3 regions of the Pseudomonas koreensis genome follow, and region 2 is predicted to be linked to each of the others. Evidence: predicted binding sites of a transcription regulator. Region 2 holds the regulator's gene; each other region holds the start of a gene.
The links. Region 2 encodes sigma-54, which starts transcription at its own class of promoters, with help from an activator protein. Its sites were predicted from a motif close to ANTGGCATNNANNTTGCTNT; they were not measured.
Positions count from the first base shown of each region.

Region 1: the regulator sigma-54 is predicted to act here: its motif matches at 5,346-5,365, upstream of J2Y90_RS13390 (flagellar basal body rod protein FlgF).
Region 3: the regulator sigma-54 is predicted to act here: its motif matches at 3,967-3,986, upstream of flgB (flagellar basal body rod protein FlgB).

Region 1 is NZ_JALJWP010000001.1:2,975,934-2,985,372, reverse strand. Features, by position in the region: gene flgK (flagellar hook-associated protein FlgK) at 1-506, opposite strand, end outside; gene flgJ (flagellar assembly peptidoglycan hydrolase FlgJ) at 532-1,845, opposite strand; gene J2Y90_RS13405 (flagellar basal body P-ring protein FlgI) at 1,857-2,945, opposite strand; gene flgH (flagellar basal body L-ring protein FlgH) at 2,973-3,668, opposite strand; gene flgG (flagellar basal-body rod protein FlgG) at 3,720-4,505, opposite strand; gene J2Y90_RS13390 (flagellar basal body rod protein FlgF) at 4,551-5,291, opposite strand; gene J2Y90_RS13385 (sigma-54-dependent transcriptional regulator) at 5,562-7,124, opposite strand; gene phhA (phenylalanine 4-monooxygenase) at 7,515-8,306, shown strand; gene J2Y90_RS13375 (4a-hydroxytetrahydrobiopterin dehydratase) at 8,423-8,779, shown strand; gene J2Y90_RS13370 (amino acid aminotransferase) at 8,779-9,439, shown strand, end outside.
Region 2 is NZ_JALJWP010000001.1:2,277,610-2,287,048, reverse strand. Features, by position in the region: gene J2Y90_RS10215 (KpsF/GutQ family sugar-phosphate isomerase) at 1-454, shown strand, start outside; gene J2Y90_RS10210 (KdsC family phosphatase) at 454-978, shown strand; gene lptC (LPS export ABC transporter periplasmic protein LptC) at 987-1,559, shown strand; gene lptA (lipopolysaccharide transport periplasmic protein LptA) at 1,546-2,091, shown strand; gene lptB (LPS export ABC transporter ATP-binding protein) at 2,091-2,816, shown strand; gene J2Y90_RS10190 (RNA polymerase factor sigma-54) at 2,983-4,473, shown strand; gene hpf (ribosome hibernation-promoting factor, HPF/YfiA family) at 4,547-4,855, shown strand; gene ptsN (PTS IIA-like nitrogen regulatory protein PtsN) at 4,868-5,332, shown strand; gene rapZ (RNase adapter RapZ) at 5,335-6,192, shown strand; gene J2Y90_RS10170 (HPr family phosphocarrier protein) at 6,208-6,483, shown strand; gene J2Y90_RS10165 (ZIP family metal transporter) at 6,518-7,411, opposite strand; gene J2Y90_RS10160 (superoxide dismutase) at 7,442-8,053, opposite strand; gene J2Y90_RS10155 (hypothetical protein) at 8,055-8,495, opposite strand; gene J2Y90_RS10150 (class II fumarate hydratase) at 8,523-9,439, opposite strand, start outside.
Region 3 is NZ_JALJWP010000001.1:5,675,608-5,685,046, forward strand. Features, by position in the region: gene J2Y90_RS25150 (beta strand repeat-containing protein) at 1-656, opposite strand, end outside; gene flgE (flagellar hook protein FlgE) at 947-2,293, opposite strand; gene flgD (flagellar hook assembly protein FlgD) at 2,325-3,053, opposite strand; gene flgC (flagellar basal body rod protein FlgC) at 3,069-3,512, opposite strand; gene flgB (flagellar basal body rod protein FlgB) at 3,516-3,926, opposite strand; gene cheR (protein-glutamate O-methyltransferase CheR) at 4,268-5,095, opposite strand; gene J2Y90_RS25180 (chemotaxis protein CheV) at 5,142-6,074, opposite strand; gene flgA (flagellar basal body P-ring formation chaperone FlgA) at 6,157-6,918, shown strand; gene flgM (flagellar biosynthesis anti-sigma factor FlgM) at 7,080-7,406, shown strand; gene J2Y90_RS25195 (flagella synthesis protein FlgN) at 7,455-7,922, shown strand; gene J2Y90_RS25200 (flagellar brake protein) at 8,015-8,761, shown strand; gene J2Y90_RS25205 (MFS transporter) at 8,835-9,439, opposite strand, start outside.

The DNA of each region.
Region 1 (9,439 bases), 700 kb from region 2:
TTCACCTGGGCGGTCATGTCGCCGAGGCTGCCGTTGATCGTGGTGTTCTGATCGTTGAGCTGTTTGGCCAGGGTATTGAACCGGCTGGTCAGCGCCTGTGCGCCGGTCAGCACCGACTGACGCGAAGTGTCATCGGTGGCCGACGTCGATACGCCCTGCATCGAAGTGAAGAATTTCTGCAGCACCCCGGTCAGGCCGGTGTTGGTGTCCGACAGAATGGAATCCAGCGGCGTCGCCTGCTTAAGGAACGCGGCCGATTCGCTATCCAGCGAAGTCGCGGTGTGCAGCTGCGACTCCAGATAGGAGTTGTACACCCGACGCACGTCGGCCAGGGTCGTGCCCGTGCCGATGAAAACGTTGCCGTACTGCTGCGAGGACTTGGTGCCCTGCACGGTTTGCTGACGTGAATAACCGGCGGTGTCGACGTTGGCAATGTTGTTGCCTGTCGTAGCCAGAGAGGACTGGCTGGCCGACAGTCCCGACATCCCGATATTGAGCAAACTCATGGTTCAGACCTTATTACCTGGTGCCTTATAAAGGCGTGGTGGAGACACCCGCCGCAGCGTAGTTTTCAAAACTGTTCATCTGCTTGGCAATTTGCGAAATCTTCGTCGCGTAGTTCGGGTCGGTGGCGTAACCGGCCTTCTGCAACTCGCGTACAAACTGTTCTGGGTTATCGGCCGACTTCAGCACTTCTTGATAGCGATTGTTGCTCTGCAGCAACGTCACCAGATCGTGGAAGCTGTCCTTGTACGAGGCGTAGGAACGGAACTCGGCCGTCTCCTTGACCATCGCACCATTGCGGAACTCGCTGGTGATCGCGCGGGCCGAATCGCCCTTCCAGTTGCTGCTCGCCTTGATGCCGAACAGGTTGTGGCTGCTGCTGCCGTCCTGGGCGCGCATGACCGATTTGCCCCAGCCGGTTTCCAGTGCCGCTTGCGCCACCAGATAACGCGGATCGACGCCGATGCGGTCGGCGGCTTCCTTGGCCATCGGCAGCATGGTGTTGACGAATTCGTCGGCGGAACTGAAGGCCTTCTTCGCCGGCGCCAGCGGAATCTGCGCCATGGCGCGCCCGTAGACCTGCATCTGCCCGCCGGCGGCTTTCTGCTCTTCGGCACGGGCCAGCCAGTCGCCGTTGTACAACGCGCCGGAACCGCTGATGGCGGTGGTCGCAGCACGTTGCGGCAAGGCGTTGGTCGCGGCCGTCGTGGTGGTCGCAGTGGCAGCGCTCGGCGCCGACGGCACCAGGCCTGCGAGCAAGCGATCGGCCAGTTTCGGCGGCAGCGCCAGACGCCGCTGATTGATCAGCGCCATGTCGTTGCGATGGGAAATGTCAGTGTTCGGCGCATGCACCGAGCGCGACGCCCACAACGGACGCTCGCCGTTGACGCGCGACAGCGGGCCGGTGGCGACGGTGCCGGCGGCAACCGGCGTCGGCACCGCGGCGGCCTTGGCCAGCGCTTCCTGTTGCTTGGCGGCGGACGCGGCCGCAGCCTCGCCCGGCGCCATCGGTTTGTTCTTCGACATCTGCCGGATCAGCACGTCAGCCAGGCCGATACCACCGCCCTCGCGGGACATGGAAACCGCCAGTTGCTGGTCGTACATCTCCTGATATTGCTTGGCGGCCGGCGTGTTCAGCGGGTTGTCCTGGCCGAGGGCTTCGGTGGCCGAACGCATCGACTTGAGCATTTCGCCGAGGAACAGCGACTCGAATTCCTGCGCAACCTTGCGCATGTTTTCGTCGCTGTTCTTGTCGCCGACCTTGAGCTGGTTCAGACGATTGAGGTCGGAGTAGGAACCCGAATCGCTGCTGCTGACCAGACCGCTTTTGCGCATATCCATGGTGGCCGGCCTCAGATCACGATCAGGTCGGCTTGCAATGCGCCGGCCTGCTTCAGAGCTTCGAGAATCGCCATCAGGTCACCCGGTGCCGCGCCGACCTGGTTCACCGCACGGACGATCTCGTCGAGGGTGGTGCCCGGGCCGAACTTGAACATCGGCTTGGCTTCCTGCTCAGCATTCACCCGCGAGCGCGGTACGACGGCGGTCTGGCCGTTGGACAGCGGGCCCGGCTGGCTGACGATCGGGTCTTCGGTGATGGTCACGGTCAGGCTGCCGTGAGTCACGGCGGCTGGCGACACTTTCACGTTCTGGCCGATGACGATGGTGCCGGTGCGCGAGTTGATGATGACCTTCGCCACCGCCTGACCCGGATCGATTTCGAGGTTCTCCAGGATCGACAGGTAGTCGACGCGCTGGCTCGGATCCAGTGGCGCAGTCACGCGCACCGAACCGCCGTCGATGGCTTGCGCAACGCCAGGGCCGAGCATGTCGTTGACCTTGTCGACGATGCGCTTGGCGGTGGTGAAGTCGGAGCGGTTGAGGTTCAGCGTCAGGCTGTTGCCCTGGTTGAAACCGCTCGGCACCGCACGTTCCACCGACGCACCGCCAGGGATGCGACCGGCCGACGGAACGTTGACGGTAATCTTCGAACCGTCACGGCCTTCGGCATCGAAACCGCCGACCACCAGGTTGCCCTGAGCGATCGCATAGACGTTGCCGTCGATACCCTTGAGCGGCGTCAGCAGCAAGGTGCCGCCACGCAGGCTCTTGGAGTTACCGATCGAGGACACGGTGATGTCGACCTGCTGACCCGGTTTGGCAAATGCCGGCAGATCGGCACTCACCGACACCGCCGCGACGTTCTTCAACTGCACGTTGCCCGATCCCGGCGGCACCTTGATGCCGAACTGCGAGAGCATGTTGTTGAAGGTCTGCAGGGTGAACGGGGTCTGCGTCGTCTGGTCACCCGTGCCGTTAAGCCCGACCACCAGGCCATAACCGATCAATTGGTTGGAGCGCACGCCGGAAATGCTGGCGATGTCTTTCAGCCGCTCGGCGTGTGCGGTGAAGGCCGCAGACATCAGTAATGCGGCCACCATAAGGCTTTTCAGATTCAACGTAGCCACCTAGAAAGGGAACAGCGGGCTGAGGAAGAAACGGTCGAACCAGCCTGGCTGACTCGTATCGGCAAACGCGCCGGTACCCGAGTAGGTGATGCGCGCATCGGCGACGCGGGTCGACGACACGGTGTTGTCGGTCGCGATGTCATCGGCGCGGACCATGCCGGCGATGCGCACCAGTTCGTCACCGGTGTTGAGCGTCAGCCACTTCTCGCCACGCACGGCGATGATGCCGTTGGGCAGCACGTCGGCCACGGTCACGGTGATCGAGCCGGTCAGGCTGTTGCTCTGCCCGGACTTGGCGTCGCCCTTGGTCGAACGGTCGGCGCTGTAGCCGGCGTTGAGACTCAGGTCGTTGCCACCGATCGGGTTGTTGGTGGTCAGGCTGGAGCCGAACAGCGAGGTCAGACCGATCTTGTTGTCGCTGTTCTTGTCCATCTGCGAGTTGGCGTTCTTGCTCGCCTGGGTGCGCTCGTTGAGGGTGATGGTGATGATGTCACCGACCCGGAACGCCTTGCGGTCGCTGTACAGGTTCTGCTCGAAGCCGGCCTGATAGATCGAACCGTTGTTGGCAGCCGCCGGCAACGGTGTGCGCGGCAACACCGGGGCGTAGTAAGGGTCATTGGGCTTGGGCGCCGGAGCGACGCAGCCCGCGAGCGAGACGACCCCACCCAATGCCAGAACAGATACAAAGCGCTTCATGACCCTACCTCACGGTGTTGCTGGCGACCTCAGGCCGCCCCATAGACTGGATTACAGATTCTGCGTTACGAACGAGAGCATCTGGTCGGCGGTGGAGATCACCTTGGAGTTCATCTCGTAGGCGCGTTGAGTGGTGATCATGTTGACCATCTCTTCAACGGTGCTGACGTTGGAAGTTTCCAGGGTGTTCTGCAGCGTGGTACCGAAACCGTTCAGACCTGGAGTGCCGATTTGCGGCGCGCCGGAAGCAGCGGTTTCCAGGAACAGGTTGTTGCCCACGGCTTGCAGGCCGGCCGGGTTGATGAAGTCGGCGGTCTGCAGGTTGCCGATCACTTGCGAGGCCGGGTTGCCGGCGATGGTGATCGACACGGTGCCGTCACGGCCGACAGTGAAGGTCTGCGCATCGTTCGGGATGATGATCGCCGGTTCCAGAGCGAAACCGCTGGCATTGACGATCTGGCCATTGGAGTCGAGGTGGAACGTACCGTCACGGGTGTAGGACGTGGTGCCGTCCGGTTGCAGGATCTGGAAGAAACCGCGACCGTCGATGGCCATGTCCAGCGGCTGCTCGGTGGTTTGCAGGCTGCCGGCGGTAAAGTTTTTCTGGGTGCCGACAATGCGCACACCGGTACCCACTTGCAGACCCGACGGCAGTTCGCTGTCCTGGGTCGACTGGGCGCCTGGCTGACGCTTGATCTGATAGAGCAGGTCCTGGAACTCGGCACGGTCACGTTTGAAACCCGTGGTCGAGACGTTCGCCAGGTTGTTGGAAATGGTGGTCAGGTTGGTGTCCTGGGCGGACAGACCGGTTTTGGCAACCCATAGAGCCGGAAGCATTCGATTCTCCTCGTGCGCCTGTTTTACGGCGCGACGTTCTGATAATTAGCTGATCTGCAAGACCCGAGCCATGGCCTGGTCGTCGTCTTTGGCGGTGTTCATCATCTTGACGTGCAACTCGAACTGCTTGGCCAGGGCCAGCACCGAAGTCATTTCTTCCACGGCATTGACGTTGCTCGATTCAAGGAAACCCGAGACCAGTTTGACGTTGGCGTCGGCTTGCGCCGGCTGGCCGTCCTTGGTGTAAATCGAACCGTCGAGACCTTTGTTCATGTTCTTGATGTCCGGGTTGACCAGCTTGATGCGGTCGACTTCGGCCATCACGCGCGGGCCTTCACCCATGGCGCGGATGCTGATGGTGCCGTCTTCGCCGACTTCGACCTGCTGCTCGGGCGGCACGGCGATCGGGCCGCCATTACCGATCACCGGCATGCCGTTGCCGGCGCGCAGTACGCCGAGGGCGTCGATGTTGAGGCTGCCGGTGCGCACGTAGCTTTCGCCGCCATTAGGGTTCTGCACGGCGATGAAACCGTTGCCGGATACCGCGACGTCGAGTTCACGACCGGTCTGCACCAGCGAGCCCGGGGTGAAGTCGGTGGCGGGACGCTCGCTCATGGCAAACGCACGCGCCGGAAAGCTGTCACCAAACACCGGCATCGACCGCGCCTGTTCGAGGTCGCGCTGAAAGCCGTTGGTGGAGATGTTCGCCAGGTTGTTGGCATGCGCCCGCTGCGCCAACGCGTTCTGGCTGGCGCCGGTCATTGCCACATAAAGGTACTTGTCCACTGTGTTTCCTCTGCATGCCGGACGTTTGCCGCCCACCGCTGTACTGCTCAGCCATAAGCAATTTGCAGACCAACTTTTTATTGGCGGACGAAGGCCCGGTAAACAGGGGGCTTGAGGGAATCAGAGGGGGGAATCTGAAATGTGCAGAAGACGAAAAACCGGCGGTGTCATGCCGCTTCGCGGCAAGAGAGCAAAAGATCGCAGCGTTCCGCAGCTACAGGGAACCGCGTTCCAAATGTAGGAGCTGCCGAAGACTGCGATCTTTTGATCTTAAGCTTCGCTGTCTTTGCCAACCTCATACTCACGCAGCTTGTTGGCAATCGTGGTGTGCGAAACACCGAGCCGCTTGCCCAGTTGCCGGCTGCTCGGGTGTTCGGAATACAACCGCTCCAGCACCGCTTTCTCGAAGCGCCCGACGATCTCGTCGAGATTTCCATCCAGGGAAAAATCGCCAAGCGGCTGACGCACGCCGTAATCCGGCAGGCGAATATGTTCTGCCTTGACCTTGCCGCCGTCACACAACGAAACCGCCTGGAACAGCACGTTCTCCAGTTGCCGCACGTTGCCCGGCCAGTGGTAATGGCTGAGCCGCTCCATCGCCGCCGGGGCCAGTTTCGGCAGCGGGCAGCCGATCTGCCGACTGGCCTGATCGAGGAAGTGTTCAACCAGCGGCGTCAAACCGTCGAGGCATTCGCGCAGCGGCGGAATGTGCAGCGACAGCACGTTCAAGCGGTGATAGAGATCCTGACGAAACTCGCCGCGCGCGCACAGTTCGGACAAGTCTACCTGGGTGGCGCAGATCACCCGTACGTCGAGATACACCTCTTCATCGCTGCCGACACGACGGAAGCAGCCGTCCTGAAGAAAGCGCAGCAATTTGACCTGCAAGCGCGGGCTCATCTCGCCGACACCATCGAGAAACAACGTGCCGCCAGCAGTCAATTCCAGCAGACCGAGCTTGCCTTCAGCGCGCGCGCCTTCGAAGGCGCCGGGGCCATAGCCGAACAGTTCGGTCTCGGCCATCGATTCCGGCAACCCGGCGCAGTTGAGCGCCATCAATGGTGACTGCCCACGCGGACTCGCGAGGTGGCAGGCGCGCGCGAGCAGTTCCTTGCCGGTGCCGGTTTCGCCTTCTATTAATAGCGGCGCATCCAGCGGCGCCATGCGTCGCGCTTCGCGGACCACGGCGGCCATCACTTTCGAACTCTGGAAAATGCTGTCGAAGCCGCGCAATTCCTGCTTGCGCACATTGTAGATGCGCTCGCCGACGCGATCAGCGCGGTGCAAAGTCAGCACTGCGCCGGCCATGGCCTCGCTGTCGTCGTGTTCCGATTGCAGCGGCGCGATGTCGGCAAGAAAGATGTCGCCCTTGACCTTGACCCGCATACCGTTGATTCGCGATTTGTTGGCGCGCACCAGTTCCGGCAGGTCGAAATCCTCGGCGTACCGCGACAGCGGAATCCCCGGCACTTCATCGACGCGCACCCCGAGCAACTGCGCCGCCGCGCGGTTGGCCGCCACGATCGAGCCGCCCATGTCGATCGACAACACCGGAAATTCCAGCGCGCCGAGCAGCGCGTTCAGTTCCATGTGCCGACGCTCGCTGGGCATCAGCCCGACGCGCTTGACCCCGAATACTCCGCCAATCGCCTCGAACTTCGGCCGCAGCGCCTGGAACTGGATGTTGATCAGGTTCGGACAGTGCAGATAGATCGCATTGCCATGCTCACCACCCACCTCGCCGCGCGCGACGTTGATCCCGTACGCCACCAGCAGATTGAGAATGTCGCGCAGGATGCCGATGCGGTTCTGGCAGTGGACTTTGATGCGCATAGGAAAAGGCCTGACAAGACTGGAAAATTGACACCCCCCTGTGGGAGCGAGCTTGCTCGCGAAGACGGCGGCACATCCTGCATTGATGTGTCAGGCCCACCGCTTTCGCGAGCAAGCTCGCTCCCACAGGGGAATCGCGTTGCGCGCCGAACTGTTTTTCGTCGAGGCACGCAGATAGTTGTCAAGATTATGTGACAGCCACCGCCCTTTTCAAACCCGCCAATCGCCGTAAATGCGCATTAACCGACAAAGCGTAACGATAACTTTACGAAACCAGCAGAATTTTCCTACGCACACACGGCTAAACATGCTGCATGCCCCACCACTCTCGGGTATTCCTTTACCCATCGCTGGACATAACAAAAACGAATTTCCTAGCAGGAGAGCAGCATGAAGCAGACGCAATACGTGGCTCGCGAGCCCGATGCGCAAGGTTTTATCGACTACCCCGCCGAAGAACATGCGGTGTGGAACACGCTGATCACTCGCCAGTTGAAGGTGATTGAAGGTCGCGCGTGCCAGGAATATCTGGACGGTATCGAAAAACTCGGTCTGCCCCACGACCGCATCCCGCAACTGGCCGAGATCAACAAAGTCCTCGGCGAGACCACTGGCTGGCAGGTTGCCCGGGTGCCGGCGCTGATTCCTTTTCAGACGTTCTTTGAATTGCTCGCCAGCAAGCAATTTCCTGTCGCCACTTTCATTCGCACCCGCGAAGAACTCGACTACCTGCAAGAGCCGGACATCTTTCACGAGATCTTTGGCCACTGCCCGCTGCTGACCAATCCGTACTTCGCTGAATTCACCCACACCTACGGCAAGCTCGGCCTGCAAGCGACCAAGGAAGAGCGCGTGTACCTGGCGCGGTTGTACTGGATGACCATCGAATTCGGTCTGGTCGACACCCCGCAGGGCAAGCGCATCTACGGTGGCGGGATTCTGTCCTCGCCGAAAGAAAGCGTTTACTGCCTGTCGGACGAGCCTGAGCATCAGGTTTTCGATCCGCTTGAAGCCATGCGCACGCCGTATCGCATCGACATCCTGCAACCGCTGTACTTCGTCTTGCCGAATCTCAAGCGCCTGTTCGATGTCGCCCATGAGGACATCATGGCCATGGTTCGCCAAGGCATGCAGTTGGGCTTGCACGCGCCGAAATTTCCGCCGAAACCCAAAGCCGCCTGAACCGCGACTTTTGCTGACAATTGCGCCTGTCCGTCGCCGCCACTTTGCTTTAGCGTGACGACATTGACGGCACACGCGCTTTAATAAAAAAACACACTCGTTTTCAGGAATACACCATGTCGACTTTGAACCAAGCCCACTGCGAAGCCTGCCGCGCCGATGCGCCACAAGTCAGCGATGAAGAACTGCCGATCCTGATCAAGCAGATCCCTGACTGGAACATCGAAGTACGCGACGGCATCATGCAGCTGGAGAAAGTTTTCCTGTTCAAGAACTTCAAACACGCGCTGGCGTTCACCAACGCCGTGGGCGTAATCTCCGAAGCCGAAGGTCACCACCCGGGCCTGTTGACCGAATGGGGCAAAGTCACCGTGACCTGGTGGAGCCACTCGATCAAAGGCCTGCACCGCAACGACTTCATCATGGCTGCGCGCACTGACGAAGTGGCGAAGACCGCAGAAGGACGCAAGTAATGCACTTCGACGCCATCGGCCGGGTCCCCGGCGATCCGATCCTCGGTTTGATGGAGGCCTATGCGCAGGATGCCAATCCGCGCAAGTTCGACCTCGGGGTTGGCGTCTACAAGGACGCCCAGGGCCTGACGCCGATCCCGGAAGCAGTGAAAATCGCCGAAGCGCGGCTGGTCGAAAGCCAGGACACCAAAACCTACATCGGTGGCCACGGCAATCCGCTGTTCGGCAAGGTCATCAATGAGTTGGTGCTCGGCGCTGACTCACAACTGATCGCCGAACAACGCGCCGGCGCCACCCAGACCCCGGGCGGCACCGGCGCCCTGCGCCTGGCCGCCGACTTCATCGCCCAATGCCTGCCGGGCAAAGGCGTGTGGTTGAGCAACCCGACCTGGCCGATCCACGAAACCATTTTCGCCGCTGCCAAGGTCAAGGTCAGCCACTACCCGTACGTCGGCAGCGACAACCGCCTCGACATCGAAGCCATGCTCGCCGTGCTCAGGGAAGTGCCGAAGGGCGACGTGGTGCTGTTGCATGCGTGCTGCCACAACCCGACCGGTTTCGACCTGAGCCATGACGACTCGAAGCGCGTGCTGGAAGTGGTGCGCAGCCGCGATCTGCTGCCGCTGATCGACTTCGCCTATCAGGGTTTTGGTGATGGTC
Region 2 (9,439 bases):
GGAAGCGCGCGGTTTTACCGCCGAAGATTTTGCCTTCTCGCATCCGGGCGGCGCCCTTGGCCGGCGCCTGTTGCTGAAAGTGGAAAACGTCATGCACGCCGGGGAGGAGTTGCCGCAAGTACAACGCGGCACCCTGCTCAAGGATGCGCTGATGGAAATGACCCGCAAGGGCCTCGGCATGACCGCTATCCTTGAAGCCGACGGCAAACTCGCCGGGATCTTCACCGATGGTGATTTGCGCCGCACCCTGGATCGCACCATCGATATTCGCAACGCCACCATCGACGAAGTGATGACCGCACACGGCAAAACCGCGCGGCCCGACATGCTTGCCGCCGAAGCCCTGAAAATCATGGAAGACCACCGAATCAGCGCCCTGGTAGTCGTCGACGAGGAGGATCGCCCGATCGGCGCCTTCAACCTCTCCGATCTGCTGCGCGCAGGAGTCATGTAATGAGCAACGATCTGCTGCAACGCGGCAAAGCGATCAAACTGGCAGTCTTCGACGTCGACGGTGTGCTCACCGACGGCCGTCTGTATTTCCTCGAAGACGGCAGCGAGTTCAAGACTTTCAATACCCTCGACGGCCAGGGCATCAAGATGCTGATGAATGCCGGCGTGGAGACCGCAATCATCAGCGGCCGCAAGACCCCGGTGGTCGAGCGCCGCGCGAAGAACCTCGGCATCCCGCATCTGTTTCAGGGGCGCGAAGACAAATTGGTCGTGCTCGACGGCCTGCTCGCGCAACTGGGCCTAAGCTATGAAGAAGTCGCCTATCTGGGCGACGATCTGCCAGACTTGCCGGTGATCCGCCGTGTGGGGCTGGGCATGGCGGTGGCCAACGCTGCCGATTTCGTCCGCGAACACGCCCACGGCGTTACCCGCGCCCGTGGCGGCGAAGGTGCCGCCCGCGAATTCTGCGAATTGATCCTGCGCGCCCAGGGCCGCCTCGAAGCGGCTAACGCCGCGTACCTGTGAGCCAGACCATGTTTAGCAAAAAGTTTCGCAACTTCCTGCTGTTCGGCTGCATCGCTGCGATATTCGCCGCGGTCGGCTACTGGAACATCAGCCCGGAACGCTTCCTCGACAAGCCGCCGGTCTCGACCGCCGAGAACCCGATCGACTGGTACGCGACCAACACGCACACCATTCAGTACCTGCCCGACGGCAAGGTGCAGTACGAGATGACCTCCGACAAGGCCGAGCATGTCAAGGCCACCGATGTCACTCTGGTGACCAAGCCTGATTTGAACATGTATCGCGGCACCGACTTCCCGTGGCACGTGACCAGCGAGCGCGGCGAAGTGAACTCGGGCGGTACCGAAGTGGAATTGATCGATTCGGTCCGCGTACAGCGCACCGATGAGAAAAATCGCGGCACCCTGATCACCAGCACCCGCATGACCGTGTTCCCGCAGCAGGAATATGCGCAGACTGCGCAACCCGTTAGAATCGAGGGCGCTGGCGGCGTGTCGACTGGCGTCGGAATGAAAGCGTACCTGAAGGACAGCAGGATACACCTGCAATCGAACGTAAGAGGACAGTATGAGGCTCGTTAAAACCCTCCCTATTTTGCTCAGTCTGGGCGCAGCACTGGGAAGCGCGAGCGCCTGGTCCCTGCCGAACGATCAGCAGCAACCTATCCGCATTCAGGCCGACGACGCCCAGCTGGACGACAAGAATGGCATCGCCACCTATAAAGGTGACGTGATCATTACCCAGGGCTCGATGATCGTTAAAGGCAACACGGTGACCATGACTCGCGCGCCCAACGGTGATATCGACGTGGTGACCTCGGTGGGCAATCTGGCTTACTTCGAGCAGTTGCAGACCCAGGGCGACGCCAACCCGGTCAAGGGCTACGGCGTGACGATTCAATACCACGCCCAGCAGAACCGCGTGGTGCTGATCGACAAGGCCAAGGTTATCGACAAGGATAACAACGTCACCCAAGGCGAAAAAATCGTCTACGACACCGTGAAGAAACTGGCCAGCGCCGGTCGCGCCACGGGCAGCAAGGTCACCGAATCGCGTCCGCGCATCGACATGGTGATCCAGCCGAAGAAGAAAACCGAAGAGAAATCCCAGTAATGGCAACTCTGAAAGCTCAGCACCTGGCCAAGGCCTATAAAAGCCGCCAGGTCGTGCGTGACGTCAGCCTGTCGATCGACAGCGGGCAGATCGTCGGCCTGCTCGGCCCGAACGGCGCCGGCAAGACGACCTGCTTCTACATGATCGTCGGCCTGGTGCAGGCCGATCAGGGCCGGGTGCTGATCGATGATCTGGACGTCAGCCACCAGCCGATGCACGGCCGCGCCAAGGCCGGTATCGGCTATCTGCCGCAAGAAGCGTCGATCTTCCGCAAGCTGTCGGTCGCCGACAACATCATGGCGATCCTCGAGACTCGCCCGGAACTCGACAAGGCCGGCCGTCGCAAGGAGCTGGAAAGCCTGCTGCAGGAATTCCACATCAGCCACATCCGCGACAACCTCGGCATGAGCCTGTCCGGTGGTGAACGCCGCCGGGTGGAAATCGCTCGCGCTCTGGCCACTGCGCCGAAATTCATCCTGCTCGACGAACCGTTCGCCGGTGTCGACCCGATCTCGGTCGGCGACATCAAGCAGATCATCCACCACCTCAAGGCCAAGGGCATCGGTGTGCTGATCACCGACCACAACGTCCGCGAGACGCTGGATATCTGCGAAACCGCTTACATCGTCAACGACGGTCAACTGATCGCCGAGGGCGATGCCGAGACTATCCTGGCCAACGATCTGGTCAAGGAAGTGTATCTGGGTCACGAGTTCCGCCTGTAAGCGCGACAGCGCTGTATCGATTCAAGGCGCCTTTATCCGCTTTAATTGTTACAGCGCTCTAGGCAAACACTTCAGTTTCAGGCATATAATTTGCTTAAGTTTGGCGCTTCGGCGCCCTGTAGTGGATGGCGCAAAGCGCCGGCGAATAAGGTGTTAAGCCCCTGCCATGAAACCATCGCTAGTCTTGAGAATGGGCCAGCAGCTGACGATGACACCGCAGCTGCAACAGGCCATCCGTCTGCTCCAATTGTCGACCCTGGACCTGCAACAGGAGATTCAGGAGGCTCTGGAATCCAATCCGATGCTCGAACGCCAGGAAGAAGGCGACGACTTCGACAACGCCGATCCCTTGGCCGACAACGCCGAACAGAAGCCCGCAGAAATCCAGGAACCCTCCTATCAGGAAACCGCCCCGACGGTGGACAACCTCGAGGATGGCGAATGGAACGAGCGCATCCCCAACGAACTGCCGGTGGATACCGCCTGGGAAGACGTCTACCAGACCAGCGCCAGCAGCCTGCCCAGCAGCGATGACGACGAGTGGGATTTCACCACCCGCACCTCCGCCGGGGAGAGCCTGCAGAGCCATCTGCTCTGGCAACTGAACCTGGCGCCGATGTCCGACACCGATCGCCTGATCGCCGTGACCCTGATCGATTGCATCAACAATCAGGGTTACCTGGACGAAACGCTCGAAGAGATTCTCGAAGCATTCGATCCGGAACTGGATATCGAGCTCGATGAGATCGAAGCCGTCCTGCATCGCATCCAGCAATTCGAACCCGCCGGGATCGGCGCACGCAACCTCAGCGAATGCCTGCTCCTGCAACTGCGCCAGTTGCCAGCCAAGACGCCGTGGCTGACCGAGGCCAAGCGTCTGGTCGCCGATTACATCGACTTGCTCGGCAGCCGCGATTACAGCCAGTTGATGCGGCGCATGAAGCTCAAGGAAGACGAACTGCGCCAGGTCATCGAACTGGTGCAGAGCCTTAATCCGCGTCCGGGCTCGCAGATCGAATCGACCGAGGCTGAATATGTCATTCCCGATGTGATCGTGCGCAAGGACAACGAGCGCTGGCTGGTCGAGCTGAACCAGGAATCGGTGCCACGCCTGCGTGTCAACGCCCAGTACGCCGGTTTTGTGAAGCGTGCCGACACCAGCGCCGACAATACCTTCATGCGTAATCAATTGCAGGAAGCCCGCTGGTTCATCAAGAGCCTGCAGAGCCGCAACGAAACCTTGATGAAAGTGGCCACGCAGATCGTCGAACATCAGCGCGGATTCCTGGAATACGGCGACGAAGCGATGAAACCGCTGGTACTGCATGACATCGCTGAGGCGGTCGGCATGCACGAATCGACTATTTCCCGCGTGACCACGCAAAAATTCATGCATACCCCGCGCGGTATTTATGAGCTGAAATACTTTTTCTCCAGCCACGTCAGCACCTCCGAAGGCGGCGAATGCTCGTCCACGGCGATTCGCGCGATCATCAAGAAACTGGTCGCGGCGGAAAATCAGAAAAAGCCGTTGAGTGACAGCAAGATCGCTGGTTTACTGGAGGCACAAGGCATTCAGGTGGCTCGCCGCACCGTCGCCAAGTACCGCGAATCCCTCGGAATCGCGCCTTCGAGCGAACGCAAGCGGTTGATGTAAGCCACGTTACAGCGTTCCAGTGGCAGGCTTTTCGGCCTGCCGCTTTATGCACTGGCAACGAAGGAGAAGCTGTATGCAAGTCAACATCAGTGGACACCAACTGGAAGTGACCCAACCTCTGCGTTCCTACATCGAGGAAAAACTCCAACGACTGGAGCGACATTTCGACAAGATCACCAACGTGCAAGTCACGATGTGCGTCGAAAAGCTGAAGCAGAAGATCGAAGCCACCTTGCATATCCCCGGCAGCGAAGTGGTCGCCAACGCAGAAGATACCGACATGTACGCTGCGATCGACTCACTCACCGACAAGCTGGATCGCCAACTCAAAAAGCATAAGGAAAAGACCCAGAGCCTCCTCCAGGGCGCGACCGGTCGTTAACACCCCTATCCCATGATCCGACTTGAAACCATCCTGACCCCCGGCCGTTCCCAGGTGAACGCGCCGGGCGGCAGCAAGAAAAAAGCCCTCGAACAGATTGCCAACCTGATCCACCGCGAAGTGCCGGATCTGGCGATGCAGGATGTCTTCGAAGCGCTCATTGCCCGTGAAAAACTCGGTTCCACCGGTTTTGGCAACGGCATCGCCATTCCCCACTGCCGCCTCAAGGGCTGCACGGCGCCCGTCAGTGCCCTGCTGCACCTCGAAGCTGCGATTGATTTCGACGCCATCGACGGCGCCCCGGTAGACCTGTTGTTTGTGCTGCTGGTCCCGGAAGCCGCAACCGATGCGCATCTGGAATTGCTGCGCCAGATCGCCAGCATGCTCGATCGCAAGGAAGTGCGCGACAAACTGCGTAGCGCCCCGAGTAACGAAGCCTTGTACCAGGTCGTACTGGACGAGCAGAACGGGCACTGATCATGCGTTTGATTATCGTCAGTGGCCGTTCGGGCTCGGGTAAAAGTACCGCCCTGAATGTCCTTGAGGACAACGGTTATTACTGCATCGACAACCTGCCGGCCGGCTTGCTGCCGGAACTGGCCGAGCGCGCGCTGATCCACACCGAGCTCGCGCAGCCGCTGGTTGCCGTGTCGATCGATGCGCGCAACCTGCCCAGCCATCTGTCACGTTTCCCGGAATTGCTCGAAGATGTGCGTGCCAAGCATATCCAGTGCGATGTGCTGTATCTGGACGCCGACGAAGAAACCCTGCTCAAGCGTTTTTCCGAAACACGCCGTCGCCACCCGCTGAGCAACGCCAATCGCTCACTGGCCGAAGCCATTCAGGATGAAAGCGCCCTTCTCGGGCCGATCGCCGATCTGGCCGACCTGAAAATCAACACCACCAACCTGAATCTGTATCAACTGCGCGACACCCTGAAGTTGCGCCTGTTGAATCAGCCGGAGCCCGGTACCGCATTCCTGATTGAATCTTTTGGTTTCAAGCGTGGCATGCCGGTCGATGCCGACCTCGTGTTCGATGTGCGCTGCCTGCCCAATCCGTACTGGAAACCGGAGCTGCGCGCGCAGTCCGGACTCGATGCACCTGTGGCCGAGTACTTGGCGGAACAGCCTGATGTCGAAGAAATGTATCAGGACATCTACGCCTACCTGAACAAGTGGCTGCCACGTTTCGCCGCGAGCAACCGCGCCTACGTCACCATTGCCATTGGCTGCACCGGCGGGCACCACCGCTCCGTCTACCTGACCGAACGCCTGGGTCAGGCCCTGCAGAAAACCCTGAAGAACGTCCAGGTTCGCCACCGCGACCTCACCTAAAGGATTCACACCGCGATGCCTGCTCGTGAAATCGAAATCATCAATAAGCTGGGCCTGCATGCCCGGGCATCGGCCAAATTTGTCGGCGTAGCGGGTCAGTACCCAGACTGCACGATCAGAGTGGGTCGCACGCCAGAGACGACTGTCGACGGCAAGAGCATCATGGCGATGATGATGCTTGCCGCTGGCAAGGGCACCAAAATTTATCTGAGTACTGAAGGCGAACAGGCTCAGGAAGCCATGGACGCCTTGGTCGATCTGATCGAAAGGTATTTCGACGAAGGCGAGTAATCCTTGAGGCGAGGACAATGTTCCTCGCCTCCATTCAACCCAACGCCGTATCCATCACCATCATCAGACAAAACCCGATCAACAAACCAAGACTCGCCAGCTTGTCATGCCCATGACGACGCGACTCCGGAATCACTTCGTGGGTCACCACCAGCAACATCGCCCCGGCCGCCAGCGCCAGCCCCAGTGGCAACAGCACTTGAGCCAGACTGACCAGCCACGCGCATAACAACGCGAACACCGGTTCGACCAGCCCTGACGCCGCGCCGATCAGAAAGGCCCTGACCCGCGACATCCCCGCCCCGGCCAGCACCAACGCAATCACCAGACCTTCCGGCACATCCTGCAACGCGATGCCCATCGCCAGACTGTCGGCGTCTGCCATGCCGCCACCGGCAGACACGCCGACCGCCATGCCTTCCGGAATGTTGTGCGCGATGATGGCGAACACGAACAGCCAGATGCGCGGTGGAATAACCGGACGCTCAAGCGTGCCGACGAGCATCTCCGGCGTGGCACCGGAAACTCTGCGATCCACCAGATACAGGCCGAAGGCGCCGAGCAGGATGCCAAAGCAGATCAGGCCACTGGCGGCCCACGGCGTCAGGCCAAGACTCTCAGCCGCAGCGATGCCCGGCACGATCAGCGAAAACGCCGTCGCCGCCAGCATCACCCCGGCACCGAATCCCAGCAAGGTGTCGCTGAGTGCCTGCGGCATACGCCGAATTATCAGCACCGGCACCGCGCCGAGTGCCGTGCCCAAGGCACAAATAGCGCCGCCCTGCAGCGCGCGCAGAAGCTTCGGTTCCAGATTCAGCCAGTGCAAACCGTGGGCGACCAGCAAAGTCATCCCCGCCAACAGCAACAGCGAGCCCACCGCGTAACGAAACATCCGTCCGCTGCCAATCGCCAGTGTTTCAGTGCCCATAGTCAGCCCTGGATTGTTTTTATTGGAGGCTTAAACCAGTGCGGCCTGATAGCGCGCAGCAACTTCCGGCCAGTTGATCACGTTGTAAAAGGCGTTGATGTATTCCGGACGACGGTTCTGGTAGCGCAGGTAGTAGGCGTGCTCCCAGACGTCGAGACCGAGAATCGGGGTATTGCCGTTCATCAACGGACTGTCCTGGTTGCCACTGCTTTCCACGATGAGCTTTTTCTCCGGGGTCACGCTGAGCCAGGCCCAGCCACTGCCGAAGCGGGTCAGCGCGGCTTTGGTAAACGCTTCCTTGAAACTGTCGAGTCCGCCCAGTTGCTCGTCGATGGCCTTGGCCAAAGCGCCGTCGGGCTTGCCGCCGCCGTTGGGCACCATCACTTCCCAGAACAGCGAATGATTGGCGTGACCGCCGCCCTGGTTGATCACCGCCGCGCGAAGTTTTTCCGGCAGTTGCTCAACGCTGGCGACGAGCTTTTCCACCGGCCACTCGGCAAACTCGGTGCCTTCAACCGCCGCGTTGAGGTTATTGATGTAGGTCTGGTGGTGCTTGGTGTAATGAATCTCCATCGTCTGCGCATCGATGTGCGGTTCGAGGGCATCGTAGGCGTAAGGCAAGGCAGGCAAGGTAAAAGCCATTTCAATGGACTCCATGCTGATGAGAAGTTGAGGCGCGGCGGGCATTGCCGGTGTCGGGATGCAGCAGGCGTTGGGTGCGCGGGTATTCACCGTGCTCACTGATGAAATTCAACAGTTCGACGTAGGTCTTGCTGCTCTGGCGCAACGCCGCCTCACGCAGGGCCGGGCGCAGGCGTTCGTCCTGCATGGTCTGCAACAGGCGTTGGTGGATGGCGCAGAGATATTCGGCGCTCTCCTCCGGTTGGTTCAGGCGCAGATGCAGGTCGGCGAGGTTGTGATGCGAGACGACGCAGGCCGCCACCGCTTCGTCGGCATCCGTCCAGCGTTCGAACAGCACTTGCGCCAGGGCCAGGGCTTGCAGGTAAGCCTCGCGGGCGTCGATCAATTCGCCCAGCATGAAGCAGCGATTGGCCCGTTCGATCGTGCGTTTCCAGTGCTCCATGGTGATCCTCCAAAGCGGTTGCAGGTTTTACACGCCGCCGGCGGTGAGCTTCTCGGGGTTGAGCAACTCTTCCAGCTGGCTGCGCGACAGGTCTGTGTGTTCCAGAGCAACGTCGATCACCGCGCGGCCTTCCCGGTAAGCCTGCTTGGCGATGTCGGCAGCTTTCTGGTAGCCGATGATGGGGTTGAGGGCGGTGACCAGAATCGGGTTGCGCGACAACGCTTCTTGCAAGCGCGATTCGTTGACCTTGAAGCTGGCAATCGCCTTGTCACCGAGCAGGCGACTGGAATTGGCCAGCAGTTCGATACTGCTCAGCAGGTTCTGCGCGATGATCGGCAGCATCACGTTCAGTTCGAAATTGCCGGATTGACCGGCCACGGTGATCACCGAGTCGTTGCCGATCACTTGCGCGGCGACCATGGCGGTGGCTTCCGGAATCACCGGGTTGACCTTGCCGGGCATGATCGACGAACCCGGCTGCAGCGCTTCGAGTTCGATTTCGCCGAGACCGGCCAGCGGGCCGGAGTTCATCCAGCGCAGATCATTGGCGATTTTCATCAGCGAGACGGCGATGGCCTTGAGTTGGCCGGAGACAGCGACGGCGGTGTCCTGCGAGCCGATCAAAGCGAAGAGATCCTTGCCGGGGGTGAATTGCACGTCGGTCAATTGGCTCAGATGCCGACTGAATCGCGCGGCAAACTCCGGATGCGCATTGATCCCGGTGCCCACGGCGGTGCCGCCCTGCGCCAACGCTTGCAGACTCGGCAGCAAATCCTGCAGATGCCCGATGTTGGCCTTGAGCTGCTGCGCCCAGCCGTTGAGCACCTGGCTCATGCGCACCGGCATCGCGTCCATCAGGTGGGTGCGCCCGGTTTTGACATGGTGGTGCACCTGTTCGGCCTTGCGCTCGATGACCTGGACCAGATGCAACAGCGCTGGCAGCA
Region 3 (9,439 bases), 3.4 Mb from region 2:
TTCACTCCGGTTTTGGTGTTGATCGTTACACCCGCAGGGCTGTCGGTATAACTCACGGTATCAGTGCCTGCACCGCCGATGAACTGGTCAGCACCTGCGCCGCCCATCAGAATGTCGTTACCGATCCCGCCGGTAATGACGTTGTCCGACGCGTTGCCGTAACCGACAAAGTTGCCGGTACCGACGTAGGTCAGGCGTTCGACGTTGGTTGCCAGGGTGTGATTGAGCAGGATAGTCCGTACTTCGTCATCACCGCCGCCCACCGCTTCAACGACGTTTACCGAAGTGCCGTTGACGTAGTAGATGTCGTTACCAGCGCCACCGCTTAAAGTGTTGCCGGATGCTTGGGCGGTGAGAATGTCATTAAATGCAGAACCAATCACGGCTTCTATAGACGTCAAGGTATCGCCCTGAGCATCTCCGCCAACACCTGTTCCAGCGGTCAGATTGACGGTTACTCCTGCCGTCGAGCTGGCATAAGACGCGGTATCGATACCGTTCCCGCCATTCAAGACATCAGCACCTGCTCCGCCATCCAGCAAGTCATTCCCATCGCCGCCACTCAGCGAGTCATTTCCTGCAACCCCATACAACTCATCCGCACTTGACGTGCCTACCAGTGTGTCCGTACCCGACGTTCCGTTTATAACTGCCATTGTCTCTTCCTTGCCTTTTTGATGAATCGATAGTCAGCGCAATACTTCAGAATCGCCTCGATAAGGCCGAGTACTTTTGAGCGTGGTCATTGATGAGACGCTTAACCGCCTTGCAACCAGAGGTCTCCATGACCTGCGAAAGTTTGACGCGCCCCTTCTTCTGCTGGGGGCAACTGCAATTACTGCACCACAGCTGCCGACGAACGGTAGGTATTTGAGAAAAGCCTGACAGCGCGCAAAAAAAACCGACGCCCTAGGACGTCGGTTTTCAGTGCAGCAATCAGATCACATCAAGTCATCTGAATGATGGTCTGCATGATGGTGCTCTGAGTGGAGATGGTCTTGGCGTTCGCCTGATAGTTGCTCTGGCCCTTGATCAGATCAACCAGCTCGTTGGTCAGGTTAACGTTCGACTCTTCCAGCGAGTTGGACACCACCTCACCCAACGTACCGGTCTTCGGCGCGTCGTAGCCCGGAATACCCGAAGCGAAAGTCTCTTTCCAGCTAGTACCACCGACAGCCTGCAAGCCCTGCTCGTTGGTGAAACTGGCCAGTGCAACCTGACCAATCGCCTTGCTCTGGTTGTTGCTGAAGTTGGCGAACAGCGTACCGGTACCGTCGATGGTCAGGTTGGTGATCTGTCCAGTGGCGTAGCCATCCTGAGTCGGGATCGTGCGCGAAGTATCAGCGTTGTACTGGGTGGTCTTGGCCATCGAAATGGTCACGCCAGCCGGATTTGCTGCCGCGCCGTTAGGCGTAAAAACACCGTTGGTCACGGTGCCTGGTTTCCAGTTACTCAACGTCAAGTCGCTGCTGATGAGCGGGTTTGGCGCCGGCGGCGGCAAAGTACTCGGTGTACTCACCTGAAGCAATTTGCCGGAACTGTCGAACGTCAATGTCGAAGCAACCGGAGGCGTGGCGGCGTTGGTTGGATCGCTACCGGTGGCATCCGGGTTGCGTCCATCAACCAGGGTGTAAACCTTCCAGGTATTCTCGCCAGTCTTGACCACGTACTGATCCATGACGTGGGAGTTACCCTGAGTGTCATAGATCGGCGTGCTGAACGACTTGGTGTAAGTCTCAGGCTTCGACGGGTCGAACTTCACGGCAGTAGCGCCGGTATCAACAATCACGGGTGCCGAAGAGTTCAGGTTGATGCTCGAAGTCACCGCCGAAGTCGACTTCGGCGCCAGGTTCGAAGTATCGATCTTGAGGTCAGTCAACACGCCATTGATGATCTTGCCGTTGGCATCCACACCGTAACCCTGCAGACGCGAGGTGTAGTCGGTGTTGGTGATGTAACCGGCGTTATCGACCTTGAACGTACCGGCACGGGTGTACGAAATCGAACCGTTGTTGCTCATGGTGAAAAAACCGGAACCGTTGATGCCCATGTCCAGCACGTTGCCAGTGTTGTTGATGTCACCCTGGGTGAACTGCTGGGAAACGTTGGCCAGGCGCACGCCGTTGCCGATCACTTTGCTGCCGCTGCCCAGACGAGTGGACGAATAGACGTCTTCGAATTCTGCGCGCGAGGATTTGAAACCAGCGGTGGCGACGTTGGCGATGTTGTTGCCGGTTACGTCGAGTTGTTTGTTGGCGGCATAGAGACCGCTAAGGCCGATGTTAAAAGACATGTTCCACTCCTTCGTGCCGGGTTAGTCGGCTCTATATACCAATGGTTTGTACTTTGGACAGGGCAACGGTGCCCTTGCCGGCCAGGTTGAGCATCAGCTCGCCACCGGTCTGGCTGATCGTCACGCTGTTGACGGTCGCTGGCAGGTAGGTCGCCAGGTCGGTCGCGGTGCCGTTGATCGGTGCGTTGGCCTTGAACGTATAAGTGCCGACCGGAACCACGGTGCCGGCAGTGTCCTTGCCGTCCCAAGTGAAGCTGGCATCGCCCGCGGCGCGGCTGCCGAGGTCGATGGTGCGCACGGCTTTGCCGTCCTTGTCGGTGATGGTCACGGTGCCGCCGGCAATCGACGAAGGCACGGTGACCGAACCGGTCAGGCCTTTGCTCGGATCATCGAGCTGGGCGGTGTTGGTCTGCACGATCACGTTGCGACCGACCAGCGACGACGCCTGCAGCGCCTGCGACGAGTTGTAGTTGCCGGCAAGACCACTGACGGTGGAGTTCAGCGTGGTGATGCCTTCAAGGCTACTGAACTGCGCCAGTTGCGCCACGAAAGCGCTGTTGTCCTGCGGGTCGAGCGGGTTCTGGTTTTTCAGCTGGGTGACCAGCAATTGCAGGAACGCATCCTTGCCCAGCGCCTGGCCGCCGGTGGCACTGTTGGTCGCCGAAGCGATGCCGCCCGGCGTCGTGCTGCTGGCCGTCTTCGACGAGTTGGCCAGGATGTCTTTCATGCTCAGGGTGCTGGTGGTGTCCGTAACGCTCATGGCATTCGTCCCTTATTACTGACCGAGGGTCAGTACCTTCTGCATCATGGTTTTGGCGGTGTTCATCATTTCGGCGTTGGTCTGGAACGACCGGCTCGCGGAAATCATGTCAGCCATTTCTTCCACCACATTGACGTTCGGGTAGTAGACGTAGCCCTTGGCGTCGGCGGCCGGATGGTTCGGCTCGTAGCGCGCTTCGAGGTTGCTCTGGTCTTCGACCACGCCAAGCACCTGCACGCCCTGCCCGGCCGCGTCCTGGTTCTGGAACAGCGAATCGCTGCCGCCGGCCTGGCCGCCCTGGAACATGGTGGCGAACACCGGGTGACGGGCACGGTAGGTCTGGTCGATGCTCGACGAAACGGTTTCGGCGTTGGCGATGTTCGAGGCCACGGTGTTCAGACGTGTGGTCTGCGCGCTCATGCCGCTGCCGGCAATGTTGAAAACGCTGGACAGGGACATGGATTATTCTCCGCGCAGGGCTGACACCAGCCCTTTGAATTTGCTGTTGAGCAAGGTGAAGCTGGCCTGGAAGCCGACCGCGTTTTCCGCGTAGTTCGACTGTTCCAGTTGAGCGTCGACGGTGTTCTGGTCGATCGAAGGCTGCATCGGCGTGCGATACATCAGCGACTCGTCGCCGTTGCCCAACCCTTCAGCCTCGATGTGGCGGCTGTTGGTCATGTTCAGGGCAAAGTGGCCGCCGGTCTTGGTCTTCTCGGTCTGTGCTTCGAGCACTTTGGAGAAATCCAGATCCCGCGCCTTGTAGTTCGGGGTGTCGGCGTTGGCGATGTTGTTGGCCAGCACTTCGGCACGCTGAGCGCGGAAGCCCAATGCCTTTTCGTGAATGCCCAGCGCTTTGTCGAAGCTGATGCTCATGTCGGGAACCTTCAGGTGACCGGTTTTTCGTATCTGAGCTTTAGCAAGCGCCGTGCCAAATGAACAAAGCCCCGTATTCCGGGGCTTTGCGCCGAACAGGCAAAGCGGCAATGCCAGAAAAGCGGCAACCGGTTACCGCTGGATGCCGCTTTTCTGCCGCTGCCGCCTGCCAACACCGAACCTGTAGGAGCTGCCGAAGGCTGCGATCTTGTGATCTTGATCTTTAAAAGCAACATCAAAAGATCGCAGCCTTCGGCAGCTCCTACATGGGGATGCGGTGTCAGGCACAAAAAAACGGGAGACCTTGAGGGCCTCCCGTTTTTTGTACTGCCGCAAACCGGTTACTTCGCCTTGTAGATAATCCCCGGGCTGCACTGAACCATCTGGTAATGATCCGGCAAACCGTTCAGCGCCTCGGACGCGCCAAGGAACAGATACCCGCCCGGCTTCAACGTGCTGTGAATGCGCAACAGGATGTCCTTCTTCACTTCGGCAGAGAAGTAGATCAGCACGTTGCGGCAGAACACGATGTCGAACTTGCCCAGCGCTGCGTAGCTGTCGAGCAGGTTGAACGAGCGGAATTCCACCCGGCTCTTGATCGGCGCCTTGACCACCCAGCGCCCCGGCCCTTTCGGGTCGAAGTAGCGCTGCAGGCGTTCCGGCGACAGACCGCGACCGATCGCCAGGCTGTCGTACTCGCCGGTCTTGCAGTTGTTGAGCATCAGCCCCGACAGATCGGTGGCAACGATCTGCACGCCCATCTTCAACTGGCCAAGGTTGCTGCGCTCGAACTCGTCGATCGACATCGACAGCGAGTACGGTTCCTGACCCGACGAGCAGGCCGCCGACCAGATCCGCAGACGCTGGTTGGGGCTGGCCTTGATCGCTTCCGGCAGCACCTTGTTCTTCAAGACTTCAAACGGATAGGTGTCACGAAACCACAGGGTTTCGTTGGTCGTCATGGCATCGACCACCTGCTCGCGCAAACCGCTGCGCGGCTGGGTCTGGATGCGCTGAACCAGCTCACCCAAAGACTTGATGCCCTGCTGCTCCATCAGTTTGTTGAGACGGCTCGAGACCAGATACTGCTTGTTTTCACCGAGCAGAATGCCACAGGCTTTTTCCAGGAAGACCCGGAACTGTTCGAAATCCAAATTACCCGTAGACAATGATGCCGCCTCTTAAATCGTGTTGACCGCCAGGGGCAGAAGGCCCCTAGCTGATATCTGCTGCTTTGATCCGGTCGACTACCCGGGATGCGAGGTCATCAGGACGGAATTTGGCCAGAAAGTCATCAGCACCGACCTTCTTCACCATCGCCTGATTGAATACCCCCGACAACGAAGTATGCAGGATGATATGGAGCTTTTGCATGCGCGCGTCGCCGCGGATTTCCGCCGTCAGGGTGTACCCGTCCATCTCCGGCATCTCGATGTCGGAAATCATCATCAGGAACTCTTCTTCCGGCTTCTTGCCCTCGTCGACCAGCTTGCGCAGGTAATCCAGCGCCTGCTTGCCATCGTTCAGCGCCACCACCTCGACACCGATGGTCTGCAGACAACGCGTGACCTGCTTGCGCGCCACCGACGAGTCATCGACCGTCAGCACCCGCAGCGACAGCGCCTTGGTCTGCGTCTCGACATCGACCACGCCCACCGAAATCGCTTCCGGCGTTGGCGCCACCTCGGCCAGCACCTTCTCGACGTCGATGATTTCGACCAACTGGTTGTCGACCCGCGTCACAGCGGTCAGGTAGTGATCGCGACCGGTGCCCTTGGGCGGCGGATGGATCTCTTCCCAGTTCATGTTGACGATGCGCTCCACCGAACGGACCAGGAAACCCTGGGTCTTGGTGTTGTACTCCGTGATGATCACGAACGGACTGTTCTTGTCTTTCAACGCACCGGAGCCCGTTGCCATTGCCAGATCCAGGATCGGAATGGTCGCTCCCCGTATATTCGCTACCCCGCACACGACAGGACTGGACTTGGGCATCAAGGTCAGTGACGGGCATTGCAACACTTCCCGTACCTTGAACACGTTGATCCCGTAGAGCTGCGGCCCGTCGAGACGGAACAACAGCAGCTCGAGGCGATTCTGCCCTACCAGTTGCGTGCGCTGGTTCACCGAATCCATTACACCAGCCATGCCCAGACTCCTACATCAACGCCAAGTGTTGTTGCGACGCACATTCATTGCTAAACGGCACGGCGCTTGCTTTTTAACTCGTATGAACGCTCAAACGACATTTTCCCGACGCCTGACATCTTCCCTTCGCAAAGGGCTTTGCGCGGTGTCCGCCGTTTGCTGCTTGCTTGCCGGCAGTCCTGCCAATGCAGATGCGGTTACCTTGCCTGATATGCTTATCGGCGTGACTCAGGGCTTTCTTGAATTCACCGTAGAAGACTATTTGGCTTCCAGTCAAACCGAAGGCCGCTACGAAATCGAAGTCAATCAGCTCGACCCGCGCATGCGCATGCCCATGTGCGACAAGGAATTGACAGCCACTCTGGAGAGCCCGGCGCGCCCTCTGGGCCGCGTTACGGTGAAGGTCCGGTGCGAAGGCAGCTCGCCCTGGACGGTGTTCGTACCCGCTCAAGTCCGCCTGTTTCGCGAGATCGTCACGACCACTCGTCCGCTGAAACGCGCCGGCATCATCGAGCCGCAGGACGTGACGTTGCGCGAGCGCGACGTGAGTACGATCAATCAGGGTTTCCTGACCTCCGTCGATGAAGCGATCGGACAGAAATTGACCCGACCAACGGTCGCCGATCAGGTCATCACGCTGGTGCATCTGGAACAGGCCGAAGTGGTGCGCAAGGGTGACCAGGTAGTAATCACTGCGCGCAGCGGCACTCTTGCCGTACGCATGCCGGGGGAAGCGCTCTCCAATGGCGGCATGAAAGAACAGATTCGCGTAAAAAACCTTAATTCTCAAAGAGTTATCAAGGCGCAGGTGATTGCGCCGGGACAGGTCGAAGTGGCCATGTAAAAGCCTGTGGAGAAAACTGGCGCCGATCCCGTCGCTTCCCTAAACTGTGCCGCAGCAGGTCTCGCAACGGCGCATGCAAGCTTATGGTTGATTGGGCCTAAAGTTTTTCAGGGGATAGCCGAAAACATGGCAAGCGTCCAAATTCCCAGAGGTTTTTTATCATGGTTATCGATTTCAACCGATTGAACAGTTCCTCGTCACTTACCGGCAATACACGTACCAGCAACGCCAAGGAAAGCGCTGAAAACAGCCCCTCCGCGCCGCTGAATACCCAGGCCGAACCGGCCAGTGCCGCCAAGAGCGGGGAATCGGTACACCTCAGCAATGAGGCTCAACAGTTGCAGAAGGTCACTGACAAGCTGCGCGATCAACCTGCTGTCGACAAAGCCCGCGTGGCCGAGTTGAAAGCCGCGATTGCCGATGGCAGCTATAAAGTCGACAGCAACCGTATAGCCAGCAAACTGCTCAACTTCGAAGCCCAGCGCTAGGCTTTTGCCGGCGCCAGGCTTTTGGACGCTTAAACCCCAAGGCCAGCCATGCACGACACTAACTTATTGCAACTGATCAACGACGACTTTGCTCCAGCGCAACAATTGCTGGAGTTATTGCAAACCGAATCCCTCGCTTTGCACGGTCGCGACATGCCGCTGCTGGAAGAAATTCTGGCGACCAAGCAGGCGTTGATCATTTTGCTTGAACAGCATGGCCGCAAGCGCAGCGAAATCCTCGCCAGCCTCAACCTGCCGACCGATCGCACAGGCCTTGAGCAACTGGCCAGCCAGTCGAGCATTGGCGACCAGTTGCTGACCCAGGGCGATGCCCTGACTGCACTGATCGCGCAGTGCCAGGACGCCAATATCAAGAACGGCCGGTCAATCCAGATCCAGCAGGCGACCACGGCCAACCAACTGAAGATCCTCACCGGCGGCGAGCCGCCAGCGCTTTACGACGCCAGCGGGACCTTTGCCAAACCGGTCAAGCCGCGGACGCTCAGCCAGGCATGAGCCATTCGGTGGCGCTGCACTATCCACCTGCGCAACATACTGGCAAAATACTGGCCAGTCGTAGTCTTATTTTGTCTGGAGATTGAAGAACCGTGTCCAACACCCTTAGCGCGGATGACGCTCCGCAGCCTCCGAAGGTGCTCACCACGCCACTGGAAATCTCCAGCAACCTGCGCCAGCTGCAAGACAGCCACGATCCGCTGATCATCACCTTCCATGAGCGCAGCCAGCGTTTTCAGAGCTACCTGATCAAGGTCGACCGCGAAACCGCGACGATCGCGCTGGACGAAATGATCCCGCGCGATGGCGAGCGTTTCCTGCAGGCTGGCGAACCATTCAAGGTCGAAGGCTTTCATGACGGCGTGCGCATCGCTTGGGAATGCAACGGCACGCTGAACATCGAAGAATCCGACGGCGATCGTTTCTACACCGGCGACCTGCCCAGCGAAGTGGTTTACCACCAGCGCCGCAACGCCTTCCGCGCCGCACTGAAACTCACCGACCTGGTCAGCGTCGAACTGGGCGGCGAAAAGCTCAAGACCCCTCTGCACGGCAAGCTGCTGGATATTTCCGCGACCGGCTGCAAGTTCCGTTTCGAAGGCGACATCACTGACCGTCTGCAACTGGGCCAGGTCTACGATCGCCTGGTCGCCCCGCCGCTGTTCGGCAACCAGCCAACATCGGTCGAGCTGCGCTACCTGCACTTCGAAGAAAAACTCAATATCACCTTTGCCGGTCTGCGCTTCCACAACATCAGTGGCCAGGCTGCGCGCAACGTCGAGCGTTTCGTATACCAGCTGCAGCGTGAAGCGCGACGTTTCGACAAAGACGATTTCTGAGTCGCAGCGACCAACAAAAAGGGCAGACCTGTGCGGGACTGCCCTTTTTTATGCGCAGCTGTTCATGTTCGGTTCAGGGCCTGCCGCCACTGATATCAGGCGCAGGTTTGTCCTCATCGCCACTGGTCAGTTCGGTTTCAACGACTGCTTCCGGCTGCGCTTCGGGCTCCGGTTCAGGATTGACCGGCGCCGGATCCTGCACCATCTGCTCCTGCACCACCTGCTCATCGACACGCGGGTCAAGCGCCGCCACCAGTGGCGAGCTCGACATGCTGTCCGGCATTGCCACGTGATGCAGCGGCGCATCGTCGACCTGATGCAGGTTGGTCACTGCTTTCGGACGAATCCGCCAGACCAGCACCAGCGCGAAGAAGCTGAAGAACGCATACAGGCTCTGACTGCCGAGAAACTTCATCAGCACACCAGCAAGCAGCGGCCCAATGCTCGCACCAACACCATAAGTCACCAGCAACATGGCAGTCAGTGACACGCGGCGATCGCCTTCGACGTGGTCATTGGAGAACGCCACCGCCAGCGGATACAGGCAGAACTGCACCAGCGAACAGAAGAAGCCGACCACGAACAGCACTTCCAGCGGCACCTGCGGCATGATCGCCAATGGCAACGCCGCCACCGCGAGAAACCCGGCAAAGCAACGAATCAGCAATGCGCGGTCAT